Regions from separate parts of the Streptomyces sp. NPDC088387 genome, predicted to be linked through region 1. Evidence: riboswitches for the same ligand, from Rfam matches in the RefSeq annotation. Region 1 holds a riboswitch; each other region holds the start of a gene.
What was found. A riboswitch is a leader RNA that binds a small molecule or an ion and turns the genes downstream of it on or off. The one in region 1 is predicted to bind cyclic di-AMP.
Positions count from the first base shown of each region.

Region 2: linked by a shared signal. The riboswitch ahead of ACIQAC_RS16940 (M23 family metallopeptidase) and the one ahead of ACIQAC_RS13020 (NlpC/P60 family protein) in region 1 are both predicted to bind cyclic di-AMP.
Region 3: linked by a shared signal. The riboswitch ahead of ACIQAC_RS36220 (transglycosylase family protein) and the one ahead of ACIQAC_RS13020 (NlpC/P60 family protein) in region 1 are both predicted to bind cyclic di-AMP.

Region 1 is NZ_JBIVNC010000004.1:351,001-354,267, forward strand. Features, by position in the region: gene pcrA (DNA helicase PcrA) at 1-792, opposite strand, end outside; cyclic di-AMP (ydaO/yuaA leader) riboswitch at 1,207-1,379, shown strand; gene ACIQAC_RS13020 (NlpC/P60 family protein) at 1,387-2,562, shown strand; gene ACIQAC_RS13025 (tellurite resistance/C4-dicarboxylate transporter family protein) at 2,988-3,267, shown strand, end outside.
Region 2 is NZ_JBIVNC010000005.1:511,712-514,978, forward strand. Features, by position in the region: gene ACIQAC_RS16935 (GntR family transcriptional regulator) at 1-649, opposite strand, end outside; gene ACIQAC_RS16940 (M23 family metallopeptidase) at 848-1,642, opposite strand; cyclic di-AMP (ydaO/yuaA leader) riboswitch at 1,656-1,817, opposite strand; gene ACIQAC_RS16945 (M16 family metallopeptidase) at 2,009-3,267, opposite strand, start outside.
Region 3 is NZ_JBIVNC010000019.1:105,737-109,003, forward strand. Features, by position in the region: gene eno (phosphopyruvate hydratase) at 1-845, opposite strand, end outside; gene ACIQAC_RS36220 (transglycosylase family protein) at 1,196-1,891, opposite strand; cyclic di-AMP (ydaO/yuaA leader) riboswitch at 1,895-2,090, opposite strand; gene ACIQAC_RS36225 (transglycosylase family protein) at 2,288-3,267, opposite strand, start outside.

The DNA.
Region 1 (3,267 bases):
CAGGAGGTTGACCGTCGTCATGATCAGGTCGTCGAAGTCGAGGGCGTTGGCCTCGCGCAGGCGCGACTGGTAGAGCGCGTACGCCTGGGCGAGGGTCTTCTCAAAACCGTCCGTGGCCTGTGCGGCGAAGTCCTCCTCGTCGATCAGCTCGTTCTTCAGGTTGCTGATCTTGGCGCTGAAGGACTTGGGCGGGTAGCGCTTGGGGTCGAGGTCCAGGTCGCGGCAGACCAGGGCCATCAGACGCTTGGAGTCGGCGGCGTCGTAGATCGAGAACGACGACGTGAAGCCGAGCCTCTTGGACTCCCGCCGCAGGATGCGCACACAGGCGCTGTGGAAGGTCATCACCCACATCGCGTTCGCGCGCGGGCCGACGAGGTGCTCGACGCGCTCCTTCATCTCACCGGCGGCCTTGTTGGTGAAGGTGATCGCGAGGATCTGGCCGGGGTGGACGCTCCGCTCGGCGAGCAGGTACGCGATGCGGTGGGTGAGCACACGCGTCTTGCCGGAACCGGCGCCGGCCACGATGAGCAGCGGGGAGCCGGAGTGGACGACGGCGGCCCGCTGGTTGTCGTTCAGCCCGTCCAGGAGGGCTGCCGCGTCGAGGGCCGGGCGCGGGGCACCGTCGCGGTAGTACGCCTCCCGGTCCGGTGGCGCGTCGAACTTCCCGCCGAACAGATCGTCCGGAACCTGCTCCGGTGCATGATCGTCCTCGGGGGGCGGCGGGGGCTCCTCCGCATGGGCCCGCGGGGCCTGGAGGTCCGCCAGGAAGCTGTCGTCAAAGAGGCTGCTCATCGCTCTCCGAGTCTAGGGCGCCCCACTGACAGCCCGCGGCCACCCCGGGAACATCCCCCGTCGGCGGGTGGGGGACCGTACGGTTCCGGCCTGTGGCCGGGCTTCACCGCGGACACTCACGCGGTCACGTTCCGTAGCGATCGACGGATCCCCGTTGTGGCTGGCCGGAGCGTCGCGCGGCGCGTCGGTCCGGAAACCCGCAGCAGGAGGCGTCGTACACGAAGATCACTAAACAACGCACACTTCGGACAACTCACCGCACAACAGTCCGCATTGACCACGCAGCGCGACACTCGAACAGAAAGGTCACGAAAATGTATCGGGCATATCGCCCACCAACCTTCACAGGCGGCACACGAGTTGGCTACCGTTCGCTCAGGCCGAACGACCCCCACCGGCGAACGTCGCCGGGCCGTCCCGCCTCCGCCGAGTCCGGTGCGCCCACGTGGCAGCCGGAGCCGGGGACCCACCGAACTCCGGGGTGAATCGGTCCGAACTCCCACTGGGGAGCGGACCGTAGGGCAACCCTTCCGAACCACCCGCCCGAACCCGACAGCTAACCCGGTAGGCGGCCCATGGAAGGAGTCGCCTCCTTTGGCGTCGCACCGCAAGTCGCGCCCCACGGGCGCGCGCGTGGCAGGCATACGCACCCCCGCCCTCGCCACGGCTGCCCTGACCTCCGTCGCCCTGCTCTCCCAGACGGCCAACGCCGCGCCCGAGGACGACAAGCCGAGCCTTGAGGAAGTCGAGAAGAAGGTCGACGACCTCTACCGCCAGGCCGAGTCGGCGACGGAGAAGTACAACTCCGCCAAAGAGAAGACGTCGAAACAGCGCAAGCAGGTCGACACGCTCCTCGACGACGTGGCCCAGCGGACCCAGAAACTGAACGACGCGCGCGAGGAGCTGGGCTCGTACGCCGCGGCCCAGTACCGCAGCGGGGCCTCCGTCCCCGACACCGCGACCTTCATGCTCGCGGACTCGCCGCAGGACTACTTCGACCAGACCCAGCTCATGGACCGGCTGACCGGCCGCCAGCAGGACGCGGTCGACGAGTACTTCACCCAGCAGTCCGAGACGATGGAGAAGCGTCAGGCGGCCAGTGAAGGCCTGGAGACGCTCACCGAGACGCAGGGCGACCTCAAGACGGCCAAGGCGACCGTCCAGAGGAAACTCGCCGACGCCCGGCAGCTGCTGTCGGAACTGACCGCCGAGGAGAAGGCGCGTCTCGCGGCGATCGAGAAGCAGAAGCAGGCAGAGGCCGACCGCAAGGCGGCGGAGCTCGCCCAGCAGCAGGCTGAGGACCAGCGCCGCCAGGAAGAGACGGCCCAGCAGCAACAGCAGGAGAGCGACTCCACGGGCTCCTCGTCGGGCTCGACCGGCTCGGAGTCCACGCCGACCGACGGCTCGTACACCGCCAAGGCGGAGAAGGTGCTGGCGTTCGCCCGCGCGCAGGCCGGCAAGCCGTACGTCTGGGGCGCCACCGGCCCCGGCTCCTACGACTGCTCCGGCCTCACCCAGGCCGCGTGGAAGGCCGCCGGGGTCGACATCCCGCGCACCACCTACGACCAGGTGAACGCCGGCACCACGGTGTCCGTCGCCGCCGCCCAACCCGGTGACCTCGTCTTCTTCTACGACGACGTCACCCACGTCGGCATCTACATCGGCAACGGCATGATGATCCACGCCCCGAAGCCGGGCACGTACGTGCGCGAGGAGTCGATCTACTACGACGGCGAGTCGGCGATCCACAGCGTGGTGAGGCCGGCCTGAGACGGGGGCGCGCGGTAGTGCGGCCCGCCTAGGAGTCACCGTGCGCCGGGGGCGCGTGTCTGAGGACACGCGCCCTTTGTCGTTGCAGACCGTCCGGTGTCCCGGCGGCACTCCGCCGTCCCGGCGGGCCGCCGCGTCCGGTGGGCTTCCATGTCCGGTTGGCCGCCGCGTCCAGTGGTCCCGCACGTCCGGTAAGCCTGCACGTCCGGTGGGCTTCCACGTCCGGTGGGCCGCCGCGTCCAGTGGGCCTCCACGACAGTGAGCCTCCGCGTCCAGTGGGCCCGCACGTCCGGTGAGCCTCCGCGTCCAGTGGGCCTCCACGTCCGGTGGGCCGCCGCGTCCGGTGGCATGCGCCCGCGTGGATTTCCGTCCGCGCGTGTGCGCGCCCCACCCCTCTCCCCGGGCACGCTCCTTAGCATCGGCCCATGCCCGGCACCCCTTCCCCCCGCGCCTGGTGGGCGCAGCGTCCGCCGGCGGCCGGGGCCGCCGTGATGGCGACCGGCATCCTGTCGGTCGGCCTCCATCTGACCGGGTACGAGGTCCTGTCCAGGATCCTGCTGGCGGTGGCCGCGGTGACCTGGCTGGCACTCGCGGCGGACTTCGTCGCGCGGCTGCTGCGGGACCGCCCGCGATGGATGGCGGAGGCCGGTACGCCCGCGGCGCTCACCGCCGTGGCCGCGACCACCGTCCTCGGCACCCGCCTTT
Region 2 (3,267 bases), on a different contig from region 1:
TCACACGGTCGGCGGCGCCGCCCCCGTGGAAGCGCAGGCGGTGCGCGGCCGTGGCGCGCTCGGTGTGCTGTGCGGTGACGGCACGCGCGCGTTCGCTGTCGCCGCGCACCACGGCGTCCACGATGGCGCCGTGCTCGGCCCAGGAGTCCGCGGGCGCGAGCGGCGCCTCGACCGCGTACATCCACGCGATCTTGTGCCGCAGCTGGGTCAGCATGGAGATCAGGGCGGGGCTGCCGGAGGCCTGGGCGAGGGTCTCGTGGAACCAGCTGCCCAGGGAGCGCAGGTCGTCGCTGTTGCCTCTCCTGGCCCGCTCCTGGCCGAGCCGGACCAGACCGCGCAGCACCTTCAGATGCGCCTCGGTGCGCCGCTGGGCGGCCCGCGCGGCGCCGAGCGGCTCCAGCAGCATCCGCATCTCCAGCAGGTCGGCGGCCTCCTGCTCGGTGGGTTCCGCCACGCACGCGCCCGCGTGCCGCCGGGTCACCACGAAGCCCTCGGCCTCCAGTGTGCGCAGTGCCTCCCGGACGGGGACGCGCGAGACGCCGTAGCGGCGGGCGAGGACTTCTTCGGTGAGTCGGCCGCCGCGCTCGTAGACACCGGCGACGATGTCGTCCCGGATCGCGGTGCACACCGAGTGCGCCGGAATTCGCATGACCGACCTCCGCCTTAATCCCCGTGAAACGTCGACGATGGACGCGTGTTCCGTGACTCTATTGCAATGCGCGTGAATATCCGACGGGAGACCGGAATCCAGGGATATTTTTTGGACAGACAACGCGCGGAAACGACGAAAGCCCCGGCGGGGCAGCCGGGGCCTGTCGTCGGTACGGCGGTGTACCGCGCGGGAGCGTCAGAGGCTCACGCCGTGCGAGCGGAGGTAGCCGACCGGATCGATGTCCGAGCCGTACTCCTGGGTGGTGCGGGCCTCGAAGTGCAGGTGCGGGCCGGTCACGTTGCCGGTGGCACCGGACAGGGCGATCTGCTGGCCGGGGGTGACCGTCTGGCCGACCGACACGCCGATGGACGACAGGTGGCCGTACTGGGTGTACGTGCCGTCGTTCATCTTGATGACGACCTGATTGCCGTACGAGCCGCCCCAGCCGGCCTCGACGACCGTGCCGGAGCCGACCGCGTGGACGGACGTGCCGCTCGCGGCGTGGAAGTCGACGCCGGTGTGGCTGCCGGAGGACCACAGGGAGCCGCCGGCCTGGTAGCCGGTGGAGACGTACGAGCCGGTGATCGGCGTGACGTAGGTGTTGAGGCGCTTGCGCTCGGCCTCGCGGGCGGCGCGCTCCTCGGCCTCGCGTTCCTTCTTGGCGAGTGCTTCGGCCCGCTTCTTGGCGGCCTCTTCGGCGCGCTTCTTGGCGAGCGCCTCGGCCTTCTTCCGCGCCGCCTCTTCGGCGGCCTGCTTCTGGGCGGCGGCCTGTGCGTCGATCTGTGCAGCGACCGAGTCGCCGATGCTGATGACCGGCAGCAGTCCGGTCTCCTCGACGGCCGGCTCGGCGGCGAGCGCCGGAGCTGCCAGGGAGCCGATGACGCCGGTGGTGGTGAGGGCCGCGACACCCGCCGCGCGGGCGGTGGTGCGCTGTATTCGGCTGGGACGACCGGTACGCCGGTGCTTCCCGGTGGCGCGCGTGAACGCCATGGAGTGGCTGGTCCTTTCCTTCCTTCTCGCCTACCGGGTTAGCTGACGGGTTCGGAGCAGGAAGGTCTCCTACGGGCCCCCACGCTGCGCGCGGGCGTCCGATTCACCCCAGGGACTACGTGTGGGTCCCCGGCTCCCCAGGCTCGCGCCTGCGGGGACTCGGCGATGGCTGTCCGGTGCCACGGATGCGGCGCGGTGCCCGACGGACAGCCCGGACGACGCTAAAGGGGACATCTTTCAATCCCCAAACCGATCAGGGCGTTTGTAGCGCATGCCACAGGTCAGACACACAGCCTCTCCCGCAATTCCGACATAAAGGGGCCCTGGTGACACAGCGGTCACCAGGGCCCCTCCACGCGCGTGCCGCTACTCGGCCGTCACCACGGTGACCTCGCCGATGCCGAGGGCCTCCACGGGCGCCTTGATCTGCGCGGCGTCGCCGACCAGGACGGTCACGATCCGGTCCACCGGGAAGGCGTTGACGACGGCCGCGGTGGCCTCGACGGTGCCGGTCGCGGCGAGCTGCTGGTAGAGCGTGGCCTGGAAGTCGTCGGGCAGGTGCTGCTCGACCTGGTCCGCCAGGGTGCTCGCGACGGCCGCCGCCGTCTCGTACTTGAGCGGCGCCACACCGACGAGGTTCTGCACGGCGACGTCGCGCTCCGCGTCGGTGAGCCCCTCCGCGGCGAGCGTGCGCAGGACCTTCCACAGGTCGTCCAGGGCCGGTCCCGTGTTCGGCGTGTCGACGGAGCCGCTGATGGCGAGCATCGCGGCACCGCTGCCGTCGGGCGCGGACCTGAGGACCTGCCCGAACGCGCGCACGCCGTAGGTGTAGCCCTTCTCCTCGCGCAGCACCCGGTCCAGGCGGGACGTGAGGGTGCCGCCCAGGCAGTACGTGCCGAGCACCTGGGCCGGCCACACGCGCGCGTGCCGGTCGGATCCGACGCGGCCGAGGAGCAGCTGGGTCTGGACGGCGCCGGGCCGGTCCACGATGACGACCCGGCCGGTGTCGTCGGCGGTGACCGGCGGCACGGGCCGAGGCGCGGCCGAGGAGCCGGTCCACTCGCCGAGCGTGTCGGCCAGCAGGGCGTCCAGGTCGACGTCGGTCAGGTCGCCGACGACCACCACGGTGCCGGTCGCGGGACGCACGTGCTTCTCGTAGAAGGCCCGTACGGCGCCGGAGTCGATGCCCGAGACGGTCTCCTCGGTGCCCTGGCGCGGGCGCGACATGCGCGCGGTCGCAGGGAACAGCTCCTTGGAGAGCTCCTTCGCGGCGCGCCGCGAGGGGTTGGCCAGCTCGTGCGGGATCTCGTCGAGGCGGTTGCGCACCAGCCGCTCGACCTCGCTGTCGGCGAACGCGGGCGCCCTGAGGGCGTCGGCGAGCAGTCCGAGGGCCTTCGGCAGCCGGGAGACCGGGACTTCGAGGCTGAGGCGTACACCGGGGTGGTCGGCGTGCGAGTCCAGGGTGGCGCCGCAGCGCTCCAGCTCGGCGGCGAACTCCTCGGCGGAGTGCTTGTCGGTGCCCTCGGAGAACGCGCGGGCCATGATCGTGGCCACACCGTCCAGGCCCGCGGGTTCGGCCTCCAGCGGCGCGTCGAGGAGCACCTCGACGGCGACGACCTGCTGGC
Region 3 (3,267 bases), on a different contig from region 1:
ACGAGCGGGTAGGCGGCGACCAGCTCCTCGTAGTACTCCGTCATCTCGGCGGCGGAGCGCTCCTTGCCCTCGAAGAGGTACTTGCCGTCCTTGTAGAACTCGGAGGCGGCGACGTCGAGCGCGAGGGCGATCTGCTCGCCGGGCACGTAACCGGCTTCCTTGATCGCTTCGAGGATGAGGTCGAGGGCCTCGCGGTTGGAGCCGAGGTTGGGGGCGAAGCCGCCCTCGTCGCCGAGGCCGGTGGACAGGCCCTTGCTCTTCAGCACCTTCTTGAGGGTGTGGTAGACCTCGGTGCCCCAGCGCAGCGCCTCGGAGAAGGACTCCGCGCCGATCGGCGCGATCATGAACTCCTGGATGTCCACGTTGGAGTCGGCGTGCGAGCCGCCGTTCAGGATGTTCATCATCGGAACGGGCAGCAGGTGCGCGTTCGGACCGCCGAGGTAGCGGAAGAGCGGCAGGTCGCTGGCCTCGGAGGCGGCGTGCGCGACGGCGAGCGAGACGCCGAGGATGGCGTTGGCGCCGAGCGAGCCCTTGTTGTCGGTGGCGTCCAGGTCGAACATCGCCTGGTCGATCAGGCGCTGCTCGGTGGCGTCGTAGCCGACGAGCTCCGGGCCGATCTGCTCGATGACGGCCAGGACGGCCTTCTCGACACCCTTGCCCTGGTAGCGGTTGGGGTCACCGTCGCGGAGCTCGATGGCTTCGAAGGCACCCGTGGAGGCGCCGGACGGAACGGCGGCACGACCCGTGCTGCCGTCGTCGAGGCCGACCTCGACCTCGACCGTGGGGTTGCCTCGGGAGTCCAGGATTTCCCGGGCTACGACGACGTCGATGGACGGCACGAGCATCTCCTTCGTGGATGTGACGCGGTGGGGCAGGACCGCAGCGGCTCTGCGAGACGAGCCTAACCGGCTTGGTGCGTTCGGCCAGCCGGTCGACCATCCCGCGGACAGAACCGATCGTAAAATGTTTCCGAACGAAACAAAGACGGGTGTCCAAGCCGTGGCGTACGGCCGGCCACGGTGGTGTGCGAAGGCATAGAAAAGCCCCGTCCCGGTGCGTACGGGGGAACGCGCACCGGGACGGGGAACCCGCGAGGGACGGGGGGACCCGCACGGGAGCCTCTGAGAGGAAGCACCTCAAGCATGGGGGGAGAGGCTGTGGGGGGACTGGGGCTCGGCTGTGCGCGAGCCGTGGGTCACTTCAGGTGCAGCTGCTGACCCGGGAAGATGACGTCGGCGTCGTCGACGATGTCCTTGTTCAGGTCGAACAGCTTCGCCCAGCCGCCCTTGACGTCGTGCTCGGCGGCGATGGCGCTGAGCGAGTCGCCCTTGACGACCTTGTACTCGCCGTCGCCCTTCTTGACCTTGGCGCCGGTCGGCGTCGTGACGGTCTCCTTCTTCGGGGCGGCGGGGCGCTCCTGCGAACGCGACGCGCTCTGCTCCTCCGAGGAACGGTCCGTGCCGCTCTGCGACTCGGTGGAGGGCTGGCTCGGGGTGGTCGAGCCACCGCCGTTGTAGGCGGCGTTGGACAGGCCGACGCCGCAGACCGGCCAGGCGCCCTTGCCCTGGCCCGCGAGGACCTTCTCGGCGATCTCGATCTGCTGGGCCTTGCTGGCCTGGTAGGCGGCGGCCGCGTACTTCGTACCGCCGTAGGCGGCCCAGGTCGACGGGGAGAACTGCACGCCGCCGGAGTAACCGTTGCCGGTGTTGATGGACCAGTCACCGCCGGACTCGCACTGGGCGACGGCGTCCCACTCGGACGCGGTGGCGGCGGAGGCGCTGCCGGCCGCCATCAGCGGGGCGGCGACGGCGGCACCGGTGACACCGGCGAGCGCGACGACACGGGTGGCCTTGGACGGGCGGCGGTGCTTGCCCTTGCCGGAAAACAGCATGGTTGATCCCCTCACCGACGCCTGCGAGGTGAGCTGTCGGGTTCGGGCCGGTTGAGTTGCCCGGCCGTGTCTCGTACGAGGCTTTCGTCCCGTACGGCACGGCTACACCCCAAGCCGGTTCCGACATCGAGTCACCTCGACCGCCGGGCCCGGCACTTACCTGTGGGTCCCCCGCTCCTGCCTACGGCGCTTGACGCGACGACTGTTCCCGGACGACCACCGGCAGGATTCGGCGTGGCGGTTGTCGGGGCTCACTGCTGCGAGCGGTGTTGACCGTAGACACGCGATTCGCCGAATTTCAAAGACGATCAGGGCTTCTGAGACTCATCCCACACTTTCACCAAACCGGACATTCAGCGCGAAGTGTGACGCGAACTCCCGTTGCCTTTCGTCCGGTTAGGCCCCGAGTTCCAGGGTCTGACCGGGGACGATGCGGTTCGGGTCGGTACCGATCGACTCCTCGTTCTCCGCGTAGAGCTTGCGCCATCCGCCGTCGAAGCCAAGGGAGTCGGCGATGGAGCAGAGAGTGTCACCGTTGCGGACGGTGTAGGAGCTGTCGAGCGGGTCGCGTGCGTCGCCGCTGCCGCGCGAGGCGTGACGGCCGGAGGAGCCCGCGGAGGCGTCCGGGGAGATGACCGTACGGTCCCCCACGGCGTCCTCGTCGGCGCTGTTGCCACGATGGCGGCCCGTGCCGGAGAGCGAGCCGGTGTCGACCAGGTACGAAGAGCCGACTTCCTGCGGGAAGTTGTCCGATTCATCGCCGTTTGCCCCGGAGGGGTCGCCGGCCGGGTCGGCGGCGGGGTCGCTCGGCGAGACCGGGGTGGCCGAATCGTCCGTTCCGTCCGGCTCACCCGAGGGGTCGGTGTCGCCCGAAGCGTCACCGGAGGGCGAAGTGGACGAATCGGACGGCGAGTCCGAGCCGTCGGAGGAATCGGGCGACTGGGACGGGTCGGACGATCCGGTGGAGTCGGAGGAGCCGGAGGAATCGGTCCGGCCGTCGGTCGAGCCGTCGGAACCGTCCGTGTTGTTCGAACTGTCCGAATCGTTCGACCCATTCAGGCCATTCGAGCCGCTGGAGTCGTTCGCGTCGGACTCGCTGGAGGAGCCGGACGTCGCGTCGCCCCCCACGCCGGTGTCGACGTCGGCCGGCTTGGAGTCCTGCGTGAGTCCGTGGACCAGGCCGCAGACGGACCACGCGCCGACCCCCTGGTCGGCGAGGATCCGCTCGGCCACGGCTATCTGCTGCGAACGGCTGGCCTGGTCGGCACTGGCCGCGTAGTCCAGACCGCCGTAGCTCTCCCAGTCCTGCTGGGTCACTTGCAGACCGCCGTAACGGCCGTTGCCCTCGTCCGCGCTCCACGCGCCGCCGCTCTCGC